4 regions of the Pseudoalteromonas sp. Z9A4 genome follow, and region 3 is predicted to be linked to each of the others. Evidence: predicted binding sites of a transcription regulator. Region 3 holds the regulator's gene; each other region holds the start of a gene.
What was found. Region 3 encodes sigma-54, which starts transcription at its own class of promoters, with help from an activator protein. Its sites were predicted from a motif close to GTTGGCACGNNNNTNGNNT; they were not measured.

Region 1 (5,479 bases), on a different contig from region 3:
AGCCTTTGCTCAAAGGGTTAAGCGAAGTAAAGTTAAAATCTTCAAAGTTTGACATCCAAACTAAAGCTTCGGCTAATGATGCTGAATTTTTTAAACCTCTAGATTTCGATTTACCAATTTCAAAAAATACAATTACAACAGGTTTAACTATTGAATCACCATCCTTTAAAGATGGAAATAAGTGGAAATTATTTGATGGACAATCCAGTTTCTATGCAGAGATTACTGATAGAGAATTTATTGAGACTGTAGATAAAGGAGAGCGGTTTGGTAAAGGGGATCTATTAATAGTTGAAATGGAAATAATTCAGACCAAAACACCGCAAGGTTTGAAGATCGAAAAACTCATTACGAAAGTTACAGATCATAAAGAAGCGCCTCAGCAGAAAGGTATGTTCTAAGATTTTAGGTCAAAGTATTAGAAATATAATAAAAGCCCAAATTGAAGGACTATAAATGAAACATCTAAACCACATCCTACTGTGCCTATCTCTACTTTTTACATCTAGCACATTTGCTCTTGAGCAAAAATATCACGAGTTCGTTTTACCTGTTATTGCTGCCTTTGCAGATCACGATAAACCTGCAATTGCTGCACTTATTCGCTACCCGCTAAAACGACGATACCCCATACCTGACATTAAAAATGAAGCTGAGTTTATCAACCGCTTTGATGAAGTTTTTAATGATGAGCTAGTGGCAGTTATTGCCAGTTCAAACATTGACACCGATTGGGATAAAGTAGGTTGGCGTGGCATTATGCTAAATAACGGCGTTATGTGGGTTGATACCGAAGGTAAAATTATTGCTGTAAATAATCAAAATACTAAAGAGCAGGCACTTGCTAAAAGCTTAATCGAACAAGGTAAGCAATCCTTGCACGCAAGTATTAATACTTTTGAAAAACCAGTACTCGATTGGAAAACGGCTAACTACCATATTCGTGTTGATGATTTAGGTGATGGAAATTACCGTTATGTAGTGTGGGGTATTAATAAAAAGCCAAGTGACAAGCCTGATATGGTTTTACTAAATGGCGATATTACATTTGAGGGTAGCGGCGGAAATCATCACTATACGTTTAAAAATGGTCGCTATAGTTATGTGCTACAAGTAACCATTATTGGCTGCGATACATCACCACCAGGTTGGCTTGAAGTTTATAAAGACGATGAGCGATTACTATTTGAAGATGTTATAAGCACTCATTAATGTATGTTTTAGTATGCTTGATAATGTAGATCTGTTTTTAACAGTAAAACGTTCTAATAATTAGTATTTTTATAAAACAGATCTAAGTGGTAGGCTAAAAGTAGTAAGTATAAAATAGTAAGTAATTAAAAATAGTTCTCGCGCAACAAGGAACCCTCCTGTAAAGCGCTTTGCCAAGGAGTTTAGTATGATCACGCTTACCATTAATGGTAATAAACATGAGTTTTCTGGCGATCCGTCAACGCCAGTATTATGGTATCTCCGAGACGAATTGAATTTAACTGGGCCTAAATTTGGCTGTGGCATGGCGCAGTGTGGTGCGTGTACCGTGCATATTGATGGGGTAGCTCAGCGCTCGTGTGTATTACCTGTAGCGGCAGTAGCGGGTCTTTCAATTACTACAATTGAGGGGTTAAGCGAGCAGGGCGACCATCCAGTGCAACAAGCATGGGTTGAGCATAAAGTACCGCAGTGTGGTTTTTGCCAATGCGGCCAAATGATGCAAGCTGCAAGCTTATTAGCTGCAAACCCAACCCCTACCGACGATGAAATAGTAAGTAATATGTCGGGAAATATTTGCCGTTGTGGTACATACCCGCGTATTCATAAAGCAATTAAATCAGCTGCTAAAACAATGGCGAGTGTTCAGTATTTTGACCCAAATGAACAAGGGGAAGAAGTATGAACCAAGATAATAAATATTTTGATTTAAACCGCCGTAAGTTTTTAAAAACCAGTGCAATAGGTGCGTTAGTACTCGGTACTTATTTTGTAGGCAGTGCGCCAAGAGCGATTGCTGGTGTGTTAGAGCAGCCATCTGAGCTGGCAAAACGCGCAAACTTATTTATTGCACTGCGCCCAGACGGCATGGTTGAAATAACGTGCCATCGCTCTGAAATGGGTCAGCAAATTCGCACCGCGATTGCACAAATAGTTGCCGATGAAATGGAAGCCGCGTGGGATAAGGTTATTGTTATTCAGGGTAAGGGCGATCCTAAATACGGCGATCAAAATACCGATGGCTCGCGCAGTATTCGCTACAACATGCAGCGCCTGCGTGAAATGGGCGCAAGTGTACGTTACATGATGCAGCATGCTGCCGCTAAGTTTTGGGAAGTTGACCCACAAACCTGTACTGCTAATCAACACGTTGTTACACACAGCTCAGGTAAATCGCTTACTTATAAAGATTTAATCGACTTAGCGCTTACAATAACGCCACCAGAAGCTGACAAACTAACGCTTAAAACACGCAAAGAATGGCGTTATATTAATACTGGCATGGCGCACATAGATTTAGCCGATTTAGTAACAGGTAAAGCAATATTTGCAGCCGATGTACGCGAACCACAAGCGCTGGTGGCTATAATTGAACGCCCGCCGGTAGTAGGCGGTGTTGTTAAGTCATTTGATGCCAGTGCTACAAAAGCGATAAACGGCGTTATAGATGTTATTGAAATACCTGCACCAAAAGGCGCACCGCAGTTTCAGCCAAAAGGTGGCATTGCGATTATAGCTAAAAACACATGGGCTGCATGGCAAGGGCGTAAAGCATTAAAAGTGGTGTGGGATGATGGCAAAAATGGCGATTACAATTCAGAAGAATTTAAAAAGTCATTACTAAAAACAGTACAAACTCCACAGGCAAACATACGTGATAAAGGCGATGCCATGGGCGTGTTGGCTAAATCGAGCAATAAACTCGTAGCTGATTATTACGCGCCGCATCTTGCTCAAGCACCAATGGAGCCGCCTTGTGCAACAGCTATGTACAACAAAGACAGTGTTGATATATGGGCTGCTACGCAAAATCCACAAGCCGATATGAAAACAGTGGCGGCAATGCTTGCCATGGATGAGAGCAAAATTAATGTTCACGTTACCATGTTAGGAGGCGGTTTTGGGCGTAAGTCAAAACCTGACTTCTCAGCAGAAGCGGCTTACCTTTCAATGAAAGTAGGCAAGCCTATTCGTGTGCAATGGACGCGTGAAGACGACATACAACATGGTTTTTACCATGCAGTTTCGGCTCAGCACATTGAAGCATCGCTAGATAAAAATGGCGCAATAGAATCGTATTTACACCGCACCGCGTTTTCACCTATTACCTCTACCTTTTCAGAAGGGGCGACTACGCCAGGGAGCTTTGAACTGCGCTTAGGATTTACCGATAACCCCATTAACACACCTAACATGAAGTTAGAAAACGGTGATGCGCCTGCCAAAGCACGAATTGGTTGGATGCGTTCTGTATCAAATATTTTTCATGCCTTTGCTATTCAGTCATTTATTGGCGAAGCAGCGCACAAAGCCGGTCGCGACCAAAAAGACTATTTACTAGACACTATAGGTCCGAGTCGTATTGTTGATGTAACTGAGCAAAATGCTACATACGATAATTACGGTGGCGATAAAGCGGTTTATCCGTTAGATATTGGCAGGCTGCGCCATGTTATTGAAAAAGTAGCTGACATGAGTAAATGGGGTCGAGAACTTCCTAAAGGTCGAGGTTTAGGCATAGCAGCACATAGAAGCTTTTTAACTTACGTAGCTACGGTAGTTGAAGTAGAAGTGTCGGATGCTGGTGATTTAAAAGTAATTAAATCGTGGGTTGCCATTGACGCGGGTACGGTTGTAAACACCGACACCGTTAAAAACCAAACCCAAGGTGGGTCTATTTACGGGATTACAACTGCAATCAGCGATGGTATTACCTTTGATAAAGGCCGCGTGCAGCAAAGTAACTTTCATGATTATCGCGTACCGCGTATGAGCGACGTACCTCTTGAGATTGACGTTGAAATTGTACAAAGTGATGCACCACCAGCAGGGGTAGGCGAGCCGTCTACACCAGTTTATGCGCCAGCATTATGTAATGCTATTTTTGCAGCGTGCGGAAAGCGTATTAGGCAGTTACCGATTGGTAACCAATTAAAAGCGTAGCTAAATAACCTACAGCTTAAACAAAAAAACCGCCAAAATGGCGGTTTTTTTAAAGCGGTTAACGCGGCTTAATGGCCTTTTTCAAACTCATCTACTTCGCGCTCTGCTTCTTCTTTAGATTTACCGTATTGCTGCTGGATTTTACCAACAAGCTCTTTACGGCTACCTTCAATTTTATCTAAATCATCGTTGGTAAGATCGCCCCATTTTTGTTGAGCCTTACCTTTAAGTTCTTTCCAATTACCTTCGATACGATCGCTGTTCATAAGTTTATCCTTACTTTAGGTTAGTGAATTAACTGTCAGTTATATAAAAGCAAAACATGTACCAATAAAGGTTTTTTCTATTTGTCTTTTAAAATCAATTAATTAGGTTTAATTTAACCTGTGGGGATTATTATTATGGATAAAACTTAATAAAATATACATATAGGCCTGTAACTATTACAGAGAGGCTTTGTGAGTTTCAAAATTGAGGGTTTTATATGAAGGTTAAAATAATAGAGTATGGTATGGCGATAAATTTATGAGGATACCCAGAGCGAGCGTGTATAAGTATAACTAATCTTATAATTGCATTTCTGGGTAGGCTTGTTTGTTTTCACCACCAGTTAAACGTTGCACTAATCTGCGTTGACTTGAGAGTAGTTGACCAGATCTCTCATTCATCATTTTGCAGGTTTTAGTTTTTATTTCTAGTTCCTGTAATAATTTTGTGGTGACACTTTTAATATCACTAGGTAGCTTTTCTCTTAGCTGTGTAAGCCCTTCTTTTCCACTAGGCAAACCCAAGCTAACTAAAAAGTTATCTCGTTGTATGTGTGAGCCGTTAAGGCTATCTAATAATTCGAGCATTTTATCATTATGCTCTTTTAACTGATTATCGCGTCGACTTAACAGTTCATACTGAGATTCAAGAAACTTAATTAAAGAGTCTAGCTTTTTTATATCGTCCTTTAAGCTGAGTATGTACTCTTTTATGGTATTAATTTTCATTATTTATGTAACTCAATAAGTGCGTTAACTGTCGCATCAATATCTATCTGAAACTCGCCGTTAGCAATAGCAGCTTTAACTTGTGCAACCATGTCCATGTCAACATCCGATTGCGACGCTAAGTTTTCAAAAGTAGAGTCTATAGACTTACTTAGTTCGCTTACTTCGCTTGTGCTTTTCTCTGGAACTGACTGAACTTTCTTCTCCGGAGTATTTAAAGCAGAAGATCGAGAACTCAATTTATTGATTTGTTCAACTTGTGTTGTTGGCGTATTTGTAATATTCATAGTGTGTTACTCATTATGTTTGAGGCTACTTAATACCTGCAT
Region 2 (5,479 bases), on a different contig from region 3:
CTCTACGGCATCAGGAATTGAACCGTGCGCTGTCATCATAATGACAGGTAATGCAGGGTAGCGGCTTTGCAACTGACGATGCAGTGCCATGCCATCCATTTCATCCATACGTAGGTCGGTTATTACGGCGTCAAACACTTGGCTTTTTAGTGTTTGTAGTGCGGTTAAGCCACTTTCACAGGTCATTACTTCGTATCCTTTTGATTCGATGCGAATAGCGAGCAGTTTTAATAAACTAGCGTCGTCGTCAACGAGTAATACTTTTGCACCTTGCACTTTGGTTGCTGCCATAGTTACTGCTCCTTAGTTTCTTCTCGTAGTAAAAGCTGCTGCTCAATTGTTGCTAACGATGAGAGGGTTTCTTGCATTTTATTGTTAAGTGCTTGCTGCTCTTTTTTAGCATTTATTTGCATAGTCACTTGCTGCTTTTGAAGCCATAAATATTGCTTTATATCATCTGGCCAAAAGTAAGCAAGATCGAGTTTTAACAACTTAGTCATCACCGTATTTGGATCATCATTTATGTTTAAGCACATAAATTTAAAAAAGCGTTTAAGATCGTTTTCACCTGTAAAAATATCTTTTTTGGGCACCAATTTAAATCCGCCACACTGATTAGCGTGCCATGCAATAACTTGCTCTGCAGGCGGATAGCTTGGTTCAATTTTTGGTCTGGGTTTTGGACTAGGTTTACTGTTTTTGTCGTTCGTTATTTTGATATCGACCACAGGCGCAGGTGTAATTGACACACGCTCTTCTTGCCCATTATTAATTTCACAGCCTGATATAACTATGCTGCTACTGAGCACACATAAAATAGCGATTAAACGCAAGCGCATGTTAATTAACTCCTAGATTTTTTGTTATGGGAATTTTAATTGAAAACCGGCAACCATGCGGCTCGTTATGCTCAACAGTAAGTGTACCTCTTAGCTGTTCAACAGATTCTTTCACAATAGTTAAGCCAAGCCCACTGCCTTGCAGCGTAACATTTTTACTGTGTTTACCTTGATAAAATGCGTTGAAAATTTGAGTTTTTTCTTGCTTTTTAATACCACATCCTTTATCAAGTATAGCAATACAAAGTTGGTTTTGCTCAAGCGTTAAATTAATAGTAACGCTTTGCTTATCTTGTGAAAATTTTAAGCCATTTGAAATAAGTTGAATTAAAATCATCTCAATAAGCTCACTAGGTAAAGCGAGCGTTTTATTAGGTAAGTTATTTTGCCATTGCAGAGCTTGCTGACGCGCACTTAAGCGATGTTCAAAATGGCTATTAATTTTATTAATAAGATAACTAAATTCAACTTCACTTAGGCTGTCTTTACTGGTGCGAATCGCATTATAACTCAGCAAGCTGTCAATCATTGTACGAAGGCGCACCATAGATTGGCTAATAAGCTCAAGTACTGCTTTTTGCTCAGCAGTAATTGGGCCTACTATTTCATCAGTTAGTAAATCAGTGCCTTCGACCATTGAAGCAAGCGGCGTTTTCAGCTCATGGGTAACATGGCGTAAAAAGGTATCTTTTTGCTGCTCAAGCATATGAAGTTGCTCTTGCACCCATTGGAGTTTTTCTCCTAGCTCAACTAGCTCAGCGGAGCCTTTTACAGATATTTTTTGCTGCCAATGCCCCTGCCCTAGCTTATCAATAACCGTAGTTAACCCTTTTAGTCGCCCACTTATGCGCCATAAAAAACCACCACCAACAATTAAAGTAAGCGGAATAAGTGCCACCAGCCAGTTTATAAATGAAGTTTGTAGGCTGGTAAGTTCATTTTGGTTATTGGTAATTTGCGCTTCATTTTTATCACGCAACCATAAAGTAAGCTCAGCAACTAAATCGCTCACTGGCACAAATAACTCCGCTTGCTGTTGTTTTCGCTCAACAAGATCTACATGCGCTGTTTGTAATGTGGCATATAAGCGTTGCCATTGGTGGGTATAATCTTTATCTGTTTTTACAAATTTAAGTTCATCGATACTTTGCAGGGATGATTGCCATTTATCGACAATGAGCTTATCTAGCGATTCGCTTTTTAATACCCAGTTTTGCCTAGTGGCGCGCTCAAGGCTGTTGAGTTCTTGTTTAAGAGTATTAAACGATTTGGTAACTTGGTAGTTGTTACTCACGATACTTTGAGTCACTGCTAACTGCTTGTTAAGCGCATTTAAAAACACAATTACCACTATAGAAAGGGGGAGTAACGAAAGCAGCATACTCATTGCAAATTGCCCAATTAAGTTAGGCCGCCAGTTAAGCATTGCCTGGTATCTTTTAGCTATAGTAGCTGGCATTGCATTTAGTCCTTTTAGAGTTAAGCTTTGTATTATTAAACGTCTACCTTATACACTAGCTGAACCTGCAATTATATTAAATACGATTAACAGCCAGCGCTACAAAAACAATGTGTCGCCAAATAGAGACAACGCAAACCATTGATTTCAAAGCCCTCTCTTCAATCTCACTACATAGTGTTGCTATAGGCACACAAAAATTACAATAACCCCGGTAAAAATTTCTCACTTCCTTCAAATAAAAACACTAACCAATTGAAAATTAACAACAATTATTGTTGGCATCATTTTTGTATTATGAATAATAACTTTAATCAATAGGGAAATAATTATGAACAAACGCATTTTAGTAATTTCATCGTTACTGGCTTTAGGCTTTTTAAGCGCTAACGCACACGCAATGGACGTTCACGCGACTTTTAACGAGCTTGATAAAGACAGCAACGGGACATTAAGTGAAGCCGAAGCAGGTGAAGATGCCGTTTTACACGAGAATTTTTCTCAAATTGATACTAATCAAGATGGGCAATTGTCGCTAGATGAATTCAAAAAATTTATTCAATAAACTCATTTAATAAGGAACGTGATTATGAAACAACTTATAGCCGCTTTTTCATTAATGTTTTTAGCAATTAGTGCCACCGTACTAGCATCGCCAACAAACGTGCGCTTTGCCCATTTAGATAAAGATATGGATGGACAAATATCAATTGTAGAAGCAAAGGAAGACAAAGAAGTAATGAGACAATTTGCCGATTTAGATGAAGACGGTGATGAAAAAGTTTCAAAAAAAGAATTTGAAAGCTTTAAGCCTTAATGAGTAATTACTGATTAAGCTTTACTTAAGCTTGTTACAGGTAAACTGAATTTAAAAGCATTTGCCATAATCCCTGAGGGAGTGTGTAAAAGGATTTAATGTTGGGAGTTAAATTACGGCAAGTGCTTTTTACTTTAGCCATAAACTTTAGATACATCTTTTGGAAGGAATACCATGAAGATACTTTCCCTTGTTATAAGCATTTTAATGCTATTAAGTTTTGATGCTGCGGCACTTGATGTAAAGCAACGCTTTGATCACCTAGATAGCGACAAAAGTGGCTATTTAACACACGAAGAACTTGATCCCCAACCACAACTTTTAAACACCTTTGTAAAATGGGACAAAAACCAAGACAACCAAATTTCGCTAGTCGAATTTAAAAGTTATCTAACTAACAACCTTTACTAAGTGATTTATATGAAAAGTATTAGCTATATAACGCTGCTGGCGTTTAGTATTTTTAGCGCATTTAGTTTTGCCGCAAGTAACGACATTGCAAAGCAATTTAAAAAGCTAGATAGAAACAAAGATGGTTTTTTATCACGCTCAGAAACCGCTATAGACCCTGCTTTGTGGTCACGATTTTCAAGCTACGATAGCGATAAAGACGGCAAGTTAGCACTAAACGAATACGGTTTATATGCAAGTAAGTAGTTTTATAGCTAGGTAAACAAACACCTAACTTTTTATACTGATGTGTTCCTAACTTTAATCATTTCTCCCATCAGGGCAATGCACCAAATACTCTGCATCAGTAGGTTTTAGCTCACCATAAAATCCATTTCAGTATAGGTCAGTACAGGTTGCTTACTTTCATTGTTAGCTGTTGGTTTACAGTGTAATAAGCTTATAGAAGCTGCAGCATAAACATCAAATACTCCCTCAGGATAGGACGAAATGACACTATCCCCTTGAGCCCTACCTTGTGAGTTAACTAGTACAGAGAGCTCAACACAACCTGAAATACTTTTCTTTGCGGCTTTTAGCATCGTGCCCAAGGGGAGTAATAAATAGAGGGCTTTCATAGCATTTCCTTATGCTTTATTGATTATTTTACATACTAAACAATCATATCGATTACCTATTTTGTAAACAGTTAATATAGAGAAAAACATTAAAATGAGGTCTATCAATTCATTGGTATTATAAAATCAAGTTTGTTAATGTAAGTAAATTAACAATAAAAATTAAGTAACTATGCCACTCAAAAAAATAATCAAACCACTCATACTAGCCAGCCTTTGCGCTAGTTCTAGCTACACTCTCGCACAAACAAAAGTAATTTATAACGCCAATGGTTATACCCCTTTATACAAAGGTGAAGTACAGCAGTTTTCTACCCTCGTCATTAAAAATGGCAAGGTCGTTAAGCTAGGTAGCGAAACACTTAAAGATAGCTACCCAGATGCCAAGCTAATTGACGCACACGGTAATACCTTATTACCTGGCTTAATTGATGCTCATGGGCACGTTATTGGCCTTGGCGATAATTTATCGCAACTTGACGTACGTGGCGCAAAATCGGTTGATGAAGTAACAAATAAACTAAAAGTATTTGCCGATAATAAACAAGGTTGGATTATAGGGCGAGGTTGGAACCAAGAGCTTTGGGCTGATACACGCTTTCCTACGGCTAAAGATTTAGACAAAGTAGTTAGCGAACGACCTGTGGTGCTTTCTCGGGTTGATAGTCACGCCATTTGGGTTAATTCAAAAGTGCTCGAACTTGCTGGTATTACCGCCCAAACAAAAGCCCCTGAAGGCGGTGAAATAATTAAAGACGAATTTGGCAATCCTACAGGTATTTTTATCGATAAAGCAGAATCGCTAATTGCCCAGTATATGCCAGCCCCTTCAAAACAAGATATAAGTGACTCACTAGATGCAGCAGGTAAGCATTTATTAAGTTTAGGCATTACCTCTACTCACGATGCAGGTATTGATAAAACCACATGGGAAGTTTACAAAGAGCGCGGCGACCTTGGTAATTTGCCATTACGTATTGTGGCAATGCTAAGTGGTGCAAGCCCTGATTTAGGCACAATGTTAAAGGCAGGCAGATACCACGATAAAAATGACTTTATGGAAATTCGCAGTGTTAAAGTTTACGCCGATGGCGCACTTGGCTCTCGCGGAGCCGCTCTGATTGAAGAGTATGCAGACAGACCTGGTCACCATGGCTTAATGCTTGAAACACAAGGAAAACTCGAAGCGCTCTTTACACAAAGCTTTAAAAGCGGCTTTAGCGCAAATACTCACGCAATTGGCGATAAAGCAAATAAAGTAGTACTTGATGCCTATCAAAATGTGTTTAAAAAAACGGGCGGTATATTACTACGTAACCGAATAGAGCACGCACAA
Region 3 (5,479 bases):
AAGAGCTAAAAGATAAACTCAACCTTAGTGATGAACAAATTGCTTATATCGGTGATGATGGTCCTGACATGCCCGTTATGGAATTCGTCGGCTTTGCTGTTGCAGTAAATGATGCCCATCCACTTATTAAACGTTTATCACACTATGTAACGCAAATGCCTGGCGGCTTTGGCGCAGTGAGAGAGCTTACCGACCTGCTCATGCTTGAAAATGGTAAAGCATTAACTACACAAGGCACTAGTTCATGAATGCAGCGCGCATAATATTAAGCGTTTTATTCATTAGCTGTATGGTTTGGCTTTGGTACCCTTATTTTACACAAACTAATGTTGCACCTCAGGCTGAGCCTGAAGTTATTGCAAAACCTGACTACATAGCTATTGAACTCAAACAAACAGCCTATGACGAGCAAGGTAAAATTAGCCACAAAGTCACTGCTGCTAAAATGGAGCTATATCAGCAATTAGGTTTTACATTTTTTGAAAAACCCATTTTTACTTTATATAACGAAAAGCAAACGTGGCAAATAAATGCAGACGAAGCAACATTATACGAAGACAAGCAATTAATTTTAGAAGGTAATGTGGTTGCCAAAAACTTAACCGATAACGCCATGATAGACAAAATCAATGCTGATAATATTCAGGTAGATATAAAGCTATTAACAATGCGTTCGGAGCAACCCGTTATCATCACCGGACCCAATTTAAAAATCACTGGTAAAGGCCTAGAAGCCGACTTAAAAACCGAAGTGATAAAACTAATTAACCATACGCGAACCATATATTATGACCAATAAAATATTAAAATCACTTATTATTCCTACACTTATACTAGCGTTTAATAGTAGTGCTGCAGAGCAAAACTCGCAACCTGCTGCAAATCAAATTTCAATAAGCGCCGATAAGCAAGAAGGCCAATTAAAAGCTAACGTGGGTATTTTTGAGAAAAACGTTGAGATTATTCACGGTAATCGCCGAATTACAGCAGACCGCCTCGAAGTACATAAGCGCGATGAACTTGGTGATAACCAGCAACTATTAATTGCCACGGGTAGCCCTGCTCGCTTTGAAGAGAAGCAATCAGATGGCACAACTATGAGCGCCAGTGCAGACGAAGTTCGTTACGATGTATCTAAACGTTTTTTAACGCTCGTTGGTAATGCAGAAGTATCGCAAGCAGGACAAAAAATTAATGCTAAAAGTATTACCTACGATATAGAACAACAGTTAATCAGTGCCGAAAAAGATGAAAACTCAACTGACCGCGTTCACACTATTTTAGTGCCTATCGAAACTAAAAAAAGTAAAAAAGACGATAAAGGTCAGCCATGAGTACATTAAAAGCAGAACTATTAGCAAAGAGCTATAAAGGTCGTGAAGTTGTCAAAAACGTCGGCCTTGAAGTCAAAGCAGGCAGTATTGTTGGTTTACTTGGTCCTAACGGCGCAGGTAAAACCACCACGTTTTATATGATTGTGGGACTTGTACCTAGCGACAAAGGTAAAATTTCTATCGATGATAACGATATTACTCTTTTACCTATGCATAGTCGTGCTAGATTAGGCATTGGCTACTTACCACAAGAGTCTTCAATTTTTAGAAAACTGACTGTTTATCAAAACTTAATGGCAATTTTAGAAACACGCAAAGAGTTAAATAAGCAAGCCCGAGAAGACACGCTCGATAAATTATTAGATGAATTTAGCATACAACACATTCGTGATAGCCAAGGTATGGCATTATCGGGTGGCGAACGTCGCCGCGTGGAAATAGCACGTGCGCTGGCAGCCGATCCTAAATTTATATTATTGGATGAACCATTTGCAGGTGTTGACCCGATTTCGGTATTAGATATAAAGAAAATAATAGAACATCTCAAAAATCGTGGGATTGGTGTATTGATTACCGATCATAACGTAAGAGAAACCCTTGATGTTTGTGAAAAAGCCTACATTGTTTCTCATGGGGAGCTGATTGCATCAGGTACTCCAGAACACGTATTAAATGATAAAACAGTACGCGATGTTTACTTAGGCGAGCAATTTAGGCTGTAACATTTACGCCATGTCTTTAAGCATCTGCTAGTATTAATTATAACAACATAAAAGGATTGTTAGAGATACATGAGGCAATCACTACAGCTGCGCATGGGCCAGCAACTTACAATGACTCCACAGCTGCAACAAGCTATTCGTTTGTTGCAACTCAGTACATTGGATCTCCAGCAAGAAATACAAGAAGCTCTCGACAGCAACCCGCTATTAGAGGTTGAAGAGGCAGATTATTCAGAAGACGCTGCAGGTAAAAACGAGCAAAAAGCTGATACCGATGACATAACTGTTAGCGCATCTGCCGATGATGCTCCAAGCGAATATGAACAAGATAGTGGTGAAGCACTTGCAAAAGACACGCTAAGTGACGACATGGCTATGGATGTTAGCTGGGATGAGTACATGAGTGCCGCCCCTGCAGCATCATCAGGTCCAATGCCTGAAGACGAGTCAATATACCAAGGCGCCTCTACTGAAACGCTCCATGAGTATTTAATGTGGCAGTTACAACTAACGCCATTTAGCCCTACAGACGAAGCTATTGCTATTGCGATTGTAGAAGCCGTCGATGATTCAGGTATTTTAACACTAAGCTGCGAAGAGATTTTAGAAAGCTTTAATCAAGAAAACGAAGATGATAACGAAGTCGAACTTGATGAAATTGAAGCTGTATTAAAACGCATCCAACTGTTTGATCCTGTCGGTATTGCTGCGCGTAGTTTACAAGAGTGTTTGTGTATTCAGCTTAACCAGTTTGACAAAGAAACACCTTACATTAATGAAACAAAAATGATTTTAACCGAGCATATTGATTTATTAGCTGCTCGTGACTATCGTACATTAATGAAGAAAACTAAGCTCAAAGAAGAAGAGCTTAAAGAAGTAATGACATTAATACATACTCTTAGCCCTAAACCTGCAGATACTATTGTAAGAGAAGAATCTGAGTATGTTATTCCTGATGTGTCAGTTAAAAAAATAAAAGGCCGCTGGGTTGTTGAACTAAACCCAGATAGCATGCCTAAAATTCGTGTTAATAGCCAATACGCAGCAATGTCTCGCACTGTAAAATCCAGTGGTGACAGCCAGTTTATTCGCTCGCATTTACAAGAAGCTAAATGGTTTATTAAAAGCTTAGAAAGTAGAAATGACACGCTATTAAAAGTAACCAATTGCATTGTTAAGCAACAACAAGGCTTTTTTGAACACGGCCCTGAAGCCATGAAACCAATGGTTTTAAATGATGTTGCTGAAATGGTAGAAATGCACGAATCAACGATTTCGCGCGTAACAACCCAAAAGTATATGCACACACCCCGTGGTATATTTGAGCTAAAATACTTTTTCTCAAGCCATGTAAGCACCGAAAACGGTGGTGAATGTTCATCTACGGCTATACGTGCTCTTATCCGAAAATTAATCGCTGCAGAAAACTCAGTAAAACCATTGAGTGATAGCAAAATAGCGGATATATTGGCTGAGCAAGGAATTAAAGTAGCGAGACGCACAATCGCAAAATATCGCGAATCTCTGTCTATTCCACCGTCAAATCAACGTAAAAGTTTGATTTAAGACGCTAAACTAAGAGGGTAATGCTTATGCAACTAAACTTAACTGGTCGCCACGTAGAATTAACCGATTCACTAAGAGACTATATTAATACTAAATTTGCGAAGCTAGAAAGACACTCTGATCATATTAATAATGTTCATGTCATTCTCGATGTAGAAAAATTAAACCAAAAAGCAGAAGCCACGATACACGTAAGCGGTGCTGAGCTATTTGCCTCTACAGAACATCAAGATATGTATGCCGCCATTGACTCGTTGATCGACAAGCTCGATCGACAAGTAATTAAACACAAAGAGAAGCTTGCTCGACACTAATATGATGAAATTAAGCTCACTTATATGCCAGGACTGCAGCAAAGCTGCGGTCCTTTTTAATAGCAAAAAAAGAATTTTAGAGTTCATTAGCGAACTTGCTCACGACAAACTTCCGTACCTACCGCAACAAGATATTCTTAATGCTTTAATGAGCAGAGAAAAATTGGGTAGTACAGGTATAGGGCGTGGCATTGCCATTCCTCATGGAAGAATGAGCGGTGCAGAAGAGCCTTTGGCTTTAGTACTCGTTAGCGAAACTCCAATAAATTTTGATGCGATCGATAATCGCCCTGTTGATATTTTCGTCGCACTCATCGTACCAGATGGCGATAACCAGCAGCACTTAAAGACTCTAGCAACCATTGCTGATAAACTAAACAACAAAGATTTTTGTAAACAGTTACGCAGTGCAAAATCAGATACTGAGCTTTACCAAGTTATTGTCAATCAATCATAGTTTTATAAAGGGTGTTAAATGGAGTTAATTATCATAAGCGGCCGTTCTGGTTCTGGAAAGTCGGTTGCTTTACGCGTTGTAGAAGATTTAGGTTATTATTGCGTAGATAATATTCCAGTTAACTTGCTTCCTTCATTAGTTCGCAGTGTGTCTGATAGCTACGATAAAATTGCTGTTAGCATTGATGTGCGTAACATCCCTAAACAACAAGATGAATTTAACGATATTCTTGAATACTTGCCAGGCTTTGCAAACCCTACGTTATTTTATTTAGATAGCGACGATCAAACATTGATCAAACGTTTTTCTGAAACTCGTAGATTACACCCACTATCAATTGACTCGTTGCCTCTTGATTTAGCCATCAAAAAAGAAAAAGAATTACTTGATGTATTAATCACTCGCGCCGACTTTATGATAGACACGACTGATTTGAGTGTTCATCAACTTGCTGAATCTATTCGTGAAAAGATTTTAGGTAAAAAAGATAAGCAACTGATTGTCACGTTTGAATCATTTGGTTTTAAATACGGCATACCAAAAGAAGCCGACTATGTATTTGATGCACGCTTTTTACCAAATCCACATTGGGAACCTGAATTAAAACCTTTAAATGGGTTAGATCAACCCGTTAAAGATTATTTGGCCAATCACAGCATTGTGCAAAAATTCACATGGCAAATTCAAACATTTGTACAAACGTGGTTACCGCACTTAGAGCGAAATAACCGCAGTTATTTAACTATTGCTATTGGGTGTACAGGCGGACAACATCGCTCTGTATATTTAGCGCAAACCATCGGTGAAAGTTTTGCAATGACACATCCCAATGTAAAAATTCGCCATCGCGAACAAGAAAAATAATATAGCGGAATAAGAACCTGTTCAGCTTAGGTAGAGTAAATTATGCATTGTGAAGACACTTTTTTAATAAAAAATAAATTAGGATTACACGCCAGAGCTGCTACCGTGCTTGCCCAGTTGGCAGTGCAGTTTGATGCTACAATTACATTATTTCAAGACGACAAAGAAGCGGCAGGCGATAGCGTACTTGCACTAATGTTACTTGAAAGTAGCCAAGGC
Region 4 (5,479 bases), on a different contig from region 3:
AACTTGAATCCGCACTTTTACTTGATTGAGTTCGCTCATTTAATACAACAGTTAAAATATCACCCACTCGGTACGCACGCTTATCTGCATAAAGCGAAAACATGTAGTTGTCTTGAAATAAGCTCCCATCCTGGTGATTTAACCCTTGTTGGTAGGCATCTTGGCTTATTTCATAATCTTGACGAGTTTTCTTTTTTGGGTTTTCTGGGCATTTAACTTCGCCATACACAATTTCGCATTGAACAAATTGTCTGCTATCAGGTGCATTACTGCACCCTGCAATTAATAATAACAATATAATACAAGCTAACTTATTCATAATTATACGTTTTGATTTATAAAGCGTAGCATTTCATCAGCTGCTGAAACGACTTTAGCATTCATTTCATAAGCACGCTGTACTGCAATCATACTTACCATTTCGTCAACAACACTCACGTTTGAACCCTCAATGGTATACTGCTGTAAGCCACCAAAAGATTCCTCACCTGGTATACCCTCAACAGGCTCGCCCGAAGCTGCTGTTTCGCGATATAAGTTACCACCTAAGCTTTGTAAGCCCGCTGGGTTTGCAAAATTAACAGTAAGTAGTTGACCAAGTTCAACTGGCTGCGCATCTTTACCTACAATAGCGGTAACAGTACCATTAGTACCAATGCTTACTTTTGTTGTTCCCTCTGGTAACGCAATATTTTGCGCTAAAGGAAGGCCATTAGTATTAACAAGTAATGATTCTGAATTAAGCTGAAACTGACCGTTACGAGTATATAAAAGCTCGCCATCTGGGTTTTCTATTTGAAAAAAGCCCTGACCGGCAATTGCGACATCTAACTGGTTACTTGTCGTTTCAAAGCTACCTTCTGTGAACTCTTTTTGAGTACCGTTAATTCTTACACCAGTACCTACTTGTATACCCGACGGTAACTGATTTAAATCATCAGCTTGAGCACCCGGTTGTTTTTGCACTTGATAAAACAAATCTTCAAACACCGCTCGGTCTTTTTTAAAGCCTGCTGTACTTACGTTAGCTAGGTTATTCGAAATTGTTGTCATTCTTAAGTCTTGAGCAGCAAGACCTGTTTTACTTACCCATAATGCTGAATTCATAATTTACTCCCTTTTTATGCCTGTCCGCTAATAAGTTTATTGCCGCTTGTTGCTAGTTCATCAGCTGACTTCATCATTTTTACATTCATTTCAAACTGACGACTAATATTCATCGTTTTTATCATTTCAGCTACGGCATTTACGTTAGAGCCTTCTAGGGCTCCTGTTCTTACTTTTATAGTGTCGTCGGCTTGTAAAGGCTGCAAATCTGGGCTTCTTAATAAGCCATCTGGGCCTTTAACTAAATTTCCGTCTGTACTTGCTAACTTAATACGCGCATCTTCAGCAATCACACCACCACCAATTGGGGTTAAGTTAATAATGCCGTCGGAGCCAATTTCAACCTCACCAAATTCAGGCAATTGAATATCACCACCATCACCTTGTAAGCGACGGCCGTTTACTGTTACAAAGCCATCAGCATCAACCACAAGATTACCCGCACGCGTATATGCAGGGTTTCCGTTGTCATCCATTACTTCAAGGTAACCACCATCACTTAGCGCAATATCTAAATTACGACCAGTATCCATAATAGGACCAGATGATAAATCAGTTGTCACTGGAGTTAATTGAGCCATGTAGCGTGTACGAAAACCATTGCCAACAACCATCATCGATTGAGCTTGTTCCATGTCAGCTTTAAAGCCAGTCGTACTTACGTTTGCTAAATTGTTGGCTGTTACTCGTAAAGCAGTATTATTTAGCTCAGCACCAGAAACTGCGGTATAAATTAACTTTTCCACACTCTATTTCCTTAAGTATTACTAAACAAAATTTGCATCATTTCATCAGCACTACTGATTGTTTTAGCATTCGCTTGGTAATTTTGCTGAAATGACATTAAGCCAACTAACTGCTCACTAATGTCTACATTCGAGCCCATAAACGAACCTGACAGTAATTTACCTAGTGCTCCACTATCTGGCTCGCCATAAAGCGCATTACCAGATTCTTCTGTTTGATACCAAACTGTATTACTGCCTTGCTCTAAACCATCTACGTTAGCAAATGAAGCCAATACAACCTGCCCTTGTAGCTTTGATTCACCATTTGTAAAAGTAGCAAATACTTTACCGTCGTCACCAACGGTTACACCCGAAAACGCACCTGATGTATAACCATCAGCATCATTTTCGTTTACGCTAAAGCTTGAACCAAATTGAGTTGTACCATCAAATTTTAGATTTATAGCTAGAGCAGCTGCACCACTACTTATTTCAGCATTAGTTGTCGCTGTAGCACCTGCTACACCCACTGCCAAATTAACCGCTGTTACATTTGGAGCTGTGGTGTACGGAACCATTTGACCATTAGTATCAAATTCCATAGTTAATGTGCCTGCAGAAACCAGAGTGCCCGTACCGTCATCAACGTCTTGCGAACCAACAGTTGCACCTACTGCTGTTAAATCACCTGCAGTTAATGGCTTTCCGTCAAGGAAAAACATAGCTTGCCATTCGTTGCTACCTGTATGGTTAAAATACTGGGTCATTACATGGCTATTACCTAATGAGTCAAACACTTCTGTTGATTGCGAGAAGTTATATTGACTACCATCTGTAGGGTCAAAAAGCGTTGGCGCTGTAGGATATGAAATTACATCACTCGCTGAACTTAAGTTACCGTTGAAGTTAATTTCGGTGCTTGCTTTTGCTTCAATATTTGAGGCTTCAACTTTTAGGTCAGTTAAAACACCCGATACAATAGTAGGATCGCCACCAGCAGCTTCTGATATGCCAAAACCTTGTAATTTTGCACCATTGGCATTTACAATATTTAGTTCATTATCAAGTGTAAATTGACCTGCTTGGGTATAAGCTGTTCGGCCATTTTCTGATACAGCAAAAAAACCTTGCCCGTCAATAGCAATATCAAGCGAATTACCCGTACGAACAATCTCACCACCTGTTACAAAGTCTTCTTTGATGTTTGCAACTTTAACACCACCACGTTGACCACCATTATAAACAGCAGCAAATTCCGCCGTATTATTTTTATATCCGGCAGTACCTGAGTTTGCGATGTTATTACTTGTTACTTCTAAACCTGTTTGAGTACTTTTTAGGCCACTAAGACCAATATTAAACATAGACATATTATTTATTCCTTATTCAATTATTTATGCCAGTTGATTGATTTCAGTAAGGCTAAAATTACCCAAGCCGTCAACTTGTAATAAAATATCTTCTGGCGTTTTGCCAACAGATACTCGTTCAACACTACCACTTAGCCATGTATCAAGCTGTTTAGGTACGCCTTGTGTTGTTGAATAAGCTCTCACGGCATATCCTCCTGCATTTTGATTTTCAAACTCAAAACGCAACTCACCAACACCTGAATAAGGTAAGTTTTTCTCTTCTACCATTACGCCGTTTTCGTTATAAAGCTGTACAGTCACTGAATCAGCAGCAGTATCTAAATTAACTAAGCCAGCGACATTACCGTCTTGCTCTAACGCAATACTGCTTGCTTTTACATCAACAGATTCGCCAACGATTTTGGTTGCCTCTAAGACTGCTAAGCTACTCATGTAATCTAAACTCTGAGTCGTATTTTGTCTGATACCTTGTAGCGACTCTACATTAGAAAACTCAGCTAGCTGGCTAACATAAGCTGTTCCATCCATTGGTTCTAGAGGGTTTTGATTGCTAATTTGAGCAACTAATAACTCTAAAAACATCGTAGACATTTCTTCTGATGAACTATTCCCAGATATGTTTGAAGTACCGTTAACAACATCTTGCGCATTTTGACTAGTTGTATTCACTTGCATTTTATTATTGTCCTAATTTGAGAATACTTTGTTGCATACTGTTAACGCGTCCCATAACTTCTACCGAAGTTTGGTAACTACGACTCGCAGACATCATGTCGGCCATTTCTTCTAATACATTTACGTTAGAGTAAAAAACATAACCATCATTATTTGCAATAGGGTTATTTGGCTCATAGCGCTGTTCAACTGTTCTTTTGGATTCTGTAACGCCCAAAACATCAACAGACGCTGAAATAGACTGACCGTCCTGGGTTTGTTTATATAAAGCCGAAAACACAGGCTTAAGAGCTTTGTAAGCATCTTGTTCAGAGCCCGCTGCTGTATCTGCGTTTGCAAGGTTTGAAGCAATAGTGTCTAAGCGAATTACTTGCGCACGCATAGCACTTCCACTTGAATCATAAATAGAGTTAAAAGACATTACACTTCTCCTTTAATTACTTTATACAAACCATTTATTTTCATATTAAGAAAAGTCAAACTGGTTTGAAAATCCATACTGTTATTTGCAAACTTAGCTTGCTCAATATTTAGCTCAACAGTGTTACCATCAGCCGACGGTTGGTACGGCACTCTGTATTTTAGTTCTTCGGCTTGAGCACCTGCAAAGGCAACATCTCGATTTTGTGAAATACTTGATGAAACACCATCCATAATTTGACGGTAATCTACATCTCGAGATTTAAACCCCGGTGTATCTACGTTAGCCAAGTTACTTGCTATTATCTCAGCGCGATCTAGCCTTAGCTGCATTGAGAATGGGTGCACTCCCAACGCCTTATCGAATAGTTCCATTGTTGCCTCTACTTTTTGATTCTTGTATGCTCGTCTGTTCGCACACCTCTATCTATAGCAGCTGACAATACAAACTTTATGCCAACTTTAATTAAAGATAAAAACCAATGAGTTACTCAAAAAAAACGACTTTCACAACAAACAGAGCGGAAGGTAAGCTTCCCCAAGGGAAGCACTGCGTTTTCCGCTTTATTTTTGTCTTATCATTTTTTAGTGCTCATACCTTCGCCAACAATATAAATTTTGAAAAAAAAATAAATACCTACTTACAAAATGAAATTGATACATATTTAGCAACAATAAGTTCAAGTAATCAGCAACAAAAAATAGAGCTGTTCATTCCCAGGGGTAGTAAAGGTTTAAGCTGCAATGACCTACAAATAAGCCGTTCGAAGAAAGATACTCCCCCAGCAGGAAGAATTAGTCTTTCTGTAGAGTGTGATAGCCCTAAATGGCGTTTTAGGGCTAGCGCCAAAATAAATTTATGGGTAAGACTTGTTGCAGCTAAGCGTAATATAAGTAGAGGAGAGGTACTTACAGCTGATCTTTTAGAATATAAAAGCGTAGATATAAGCAAGCATCTACATTCAGCAGAGGCGAATATAAGTAAAGTATTGGGCTTGTCCGTTAAGCGAGAATTAAGAAAAAATGATATAATCTCCCGCAGGTACCTAGAAAACAAGCAATTAGTTAATAAAGATGAGCACATCTTACTACAAGTTAATTTTGCAAATTTTTCAGCCAATGTAAAAGCTATCGCACTGGAAGACGGACAACTAGGTGAAATAATAAAGGTGAAAA

Region 1: a site for sigma-54 is predicted at 4,469-4,487, ahead of GQR54_RS14330 (CsbD family protein). Genes of this name have one in related genera too.
Region 2: a site for sigma-54 is predicted at 2,576-2,594, ahead of GQR54_RS12685 (EF-hand domain-containing protein). Genes of this name have one in related genera too.
Region 4: a site for sigma-54 is predicted at 4,746-4,764, ahead of flgB (flagellar basal body rod protein FlgB). Genes of this name have one in related genera too.

Annotation. Positions count from the first base shown of each region.
Region 1 covers NZ_WTLA01000021.1:12,373-17,851, reverse strand. The annotation lists gene GQR54_RS14350 (hypothetical protein) at 1-401, shown strand, start outside; gene GQR54_RS14345 (hypothetical protein) at 457-1,212, shown strand; gene GQR54_RS14340 ((2Fe-2S)-binding protein) at 1,400-1,897, shown strand; gene GQR54_RS14335 (molybdopterin cofactor-binding domain-containing protein) at 1,894-4,155, shown strand; gene GQR54_RS14330 (CsbD family protein) at 4,224-4,421, opposite strand; gene flgN (flagellar export chaperone FlgN) at 4,722-5,150, opposite strand; gene flgM (flagellar biosynthesis anti-sigma factor FlgM) at 5,150-5,437, opposite strand.
Region 2 covers NZ_WTLA01000016.1:72,225-77,703, reverse strand. The annotation lists gene GQR54_RS12700 (sigma 54-interacting transcriptional regulator) at 1-291, opposite strand, end outside; gene GQR54_RS12695 (hypothetical protein) at 294-839, opposite strand; gene GQR54_RS12690 (HAMP domain-containing sensor histidine kinase) at 841-2,298, opposite strand; gene GQR54_RS12685 (EF-hand domain-containing protein) at 2,630-2,863, shown strand; gene GQR54_RS12680 (hypothetical protein) at 2,888-3,115, shown strand; gene GQR54_RS12675 (EF-hand domain-containing protein) at 3,290-3,526, shown strand; gene GQR54_RS12670 (calcium-binding protein) at 3,536-3,772, shown strand; gene GQR54_RS12665 (energy transducer TonB) at 3,880-4,143, opposite strand; gene GQR54_RS12660 (amidohydrolase) at 4,316-5,479, shown strand, end outside.
Region 3 covers NZ_WTLA01000007.1:104,908-110,386, forward strand. The annotation lists gene kdsC (3-deoxy-manno-octulosonate-8-phosphatase KdsC) at 1-248, shown strand, start outside; gene lptC (LPS export ABC transporter periplasmic protein LptC) at 245-799, shown strand; gene lptA (lipopolysaccharide transport periplasmic protein LptA) at 789-1,334, shown strand; gene lptB (LPS export ABC transporter ATP-binding protein) at 1,331-2,056, shown strand; gene GQR54_RS07730 (RNA polymerase factor sigma-54) at 2,126-3,625, shown strand; gene hpf (ribosome hibernation promoting factor) at 3,652-3,939, shown strand; gene ptsN (PTS IIA-like nitrogen regulatory protein PtsN) at 3,944-4,396, shown strand; gene rapZ (RNase adapter RapZ) at 4,415-5,260, shown strand; gene GQR54_RS07750 (HPr family phosphocarrier protein) at 5,303-5,479, shown strand, end outside.
Region 4 covers NZ_WTLA01000021.1:6,771-12,249, forward strand. The annotation lists gene GQR54_RS14280 (flagellar basal body L-ring protein FlgH) at 1-319, opposite strand, end outside; gene flgG (flagellar basal-body rod protein FlgG) at 322-1,107, opposite strand; gene flgF (flagellar basal body rod protein FlgF) at 1,122-1,853, opposite strand; gene GQR54_RS14295 (flagellar hook-basal body complex protein) at 1,865-3,205, opposite strand; gene GQR54_RS14300 (flagellar hook capping FlgD N-terminal domain-containing protein) at 3,230-3,883, opposite strand; gene flgC (flagellar basal body rod protein FlgC) at 3,888-4,304, opposite strand; gene flgB (flagellar basal body rod protein FlgB) at 4,304-4,678, opposite strand; gene flgA (flagellar basal body P-ring formation chaperone FlgA) at 4,786-5,479, shown strand, end outside.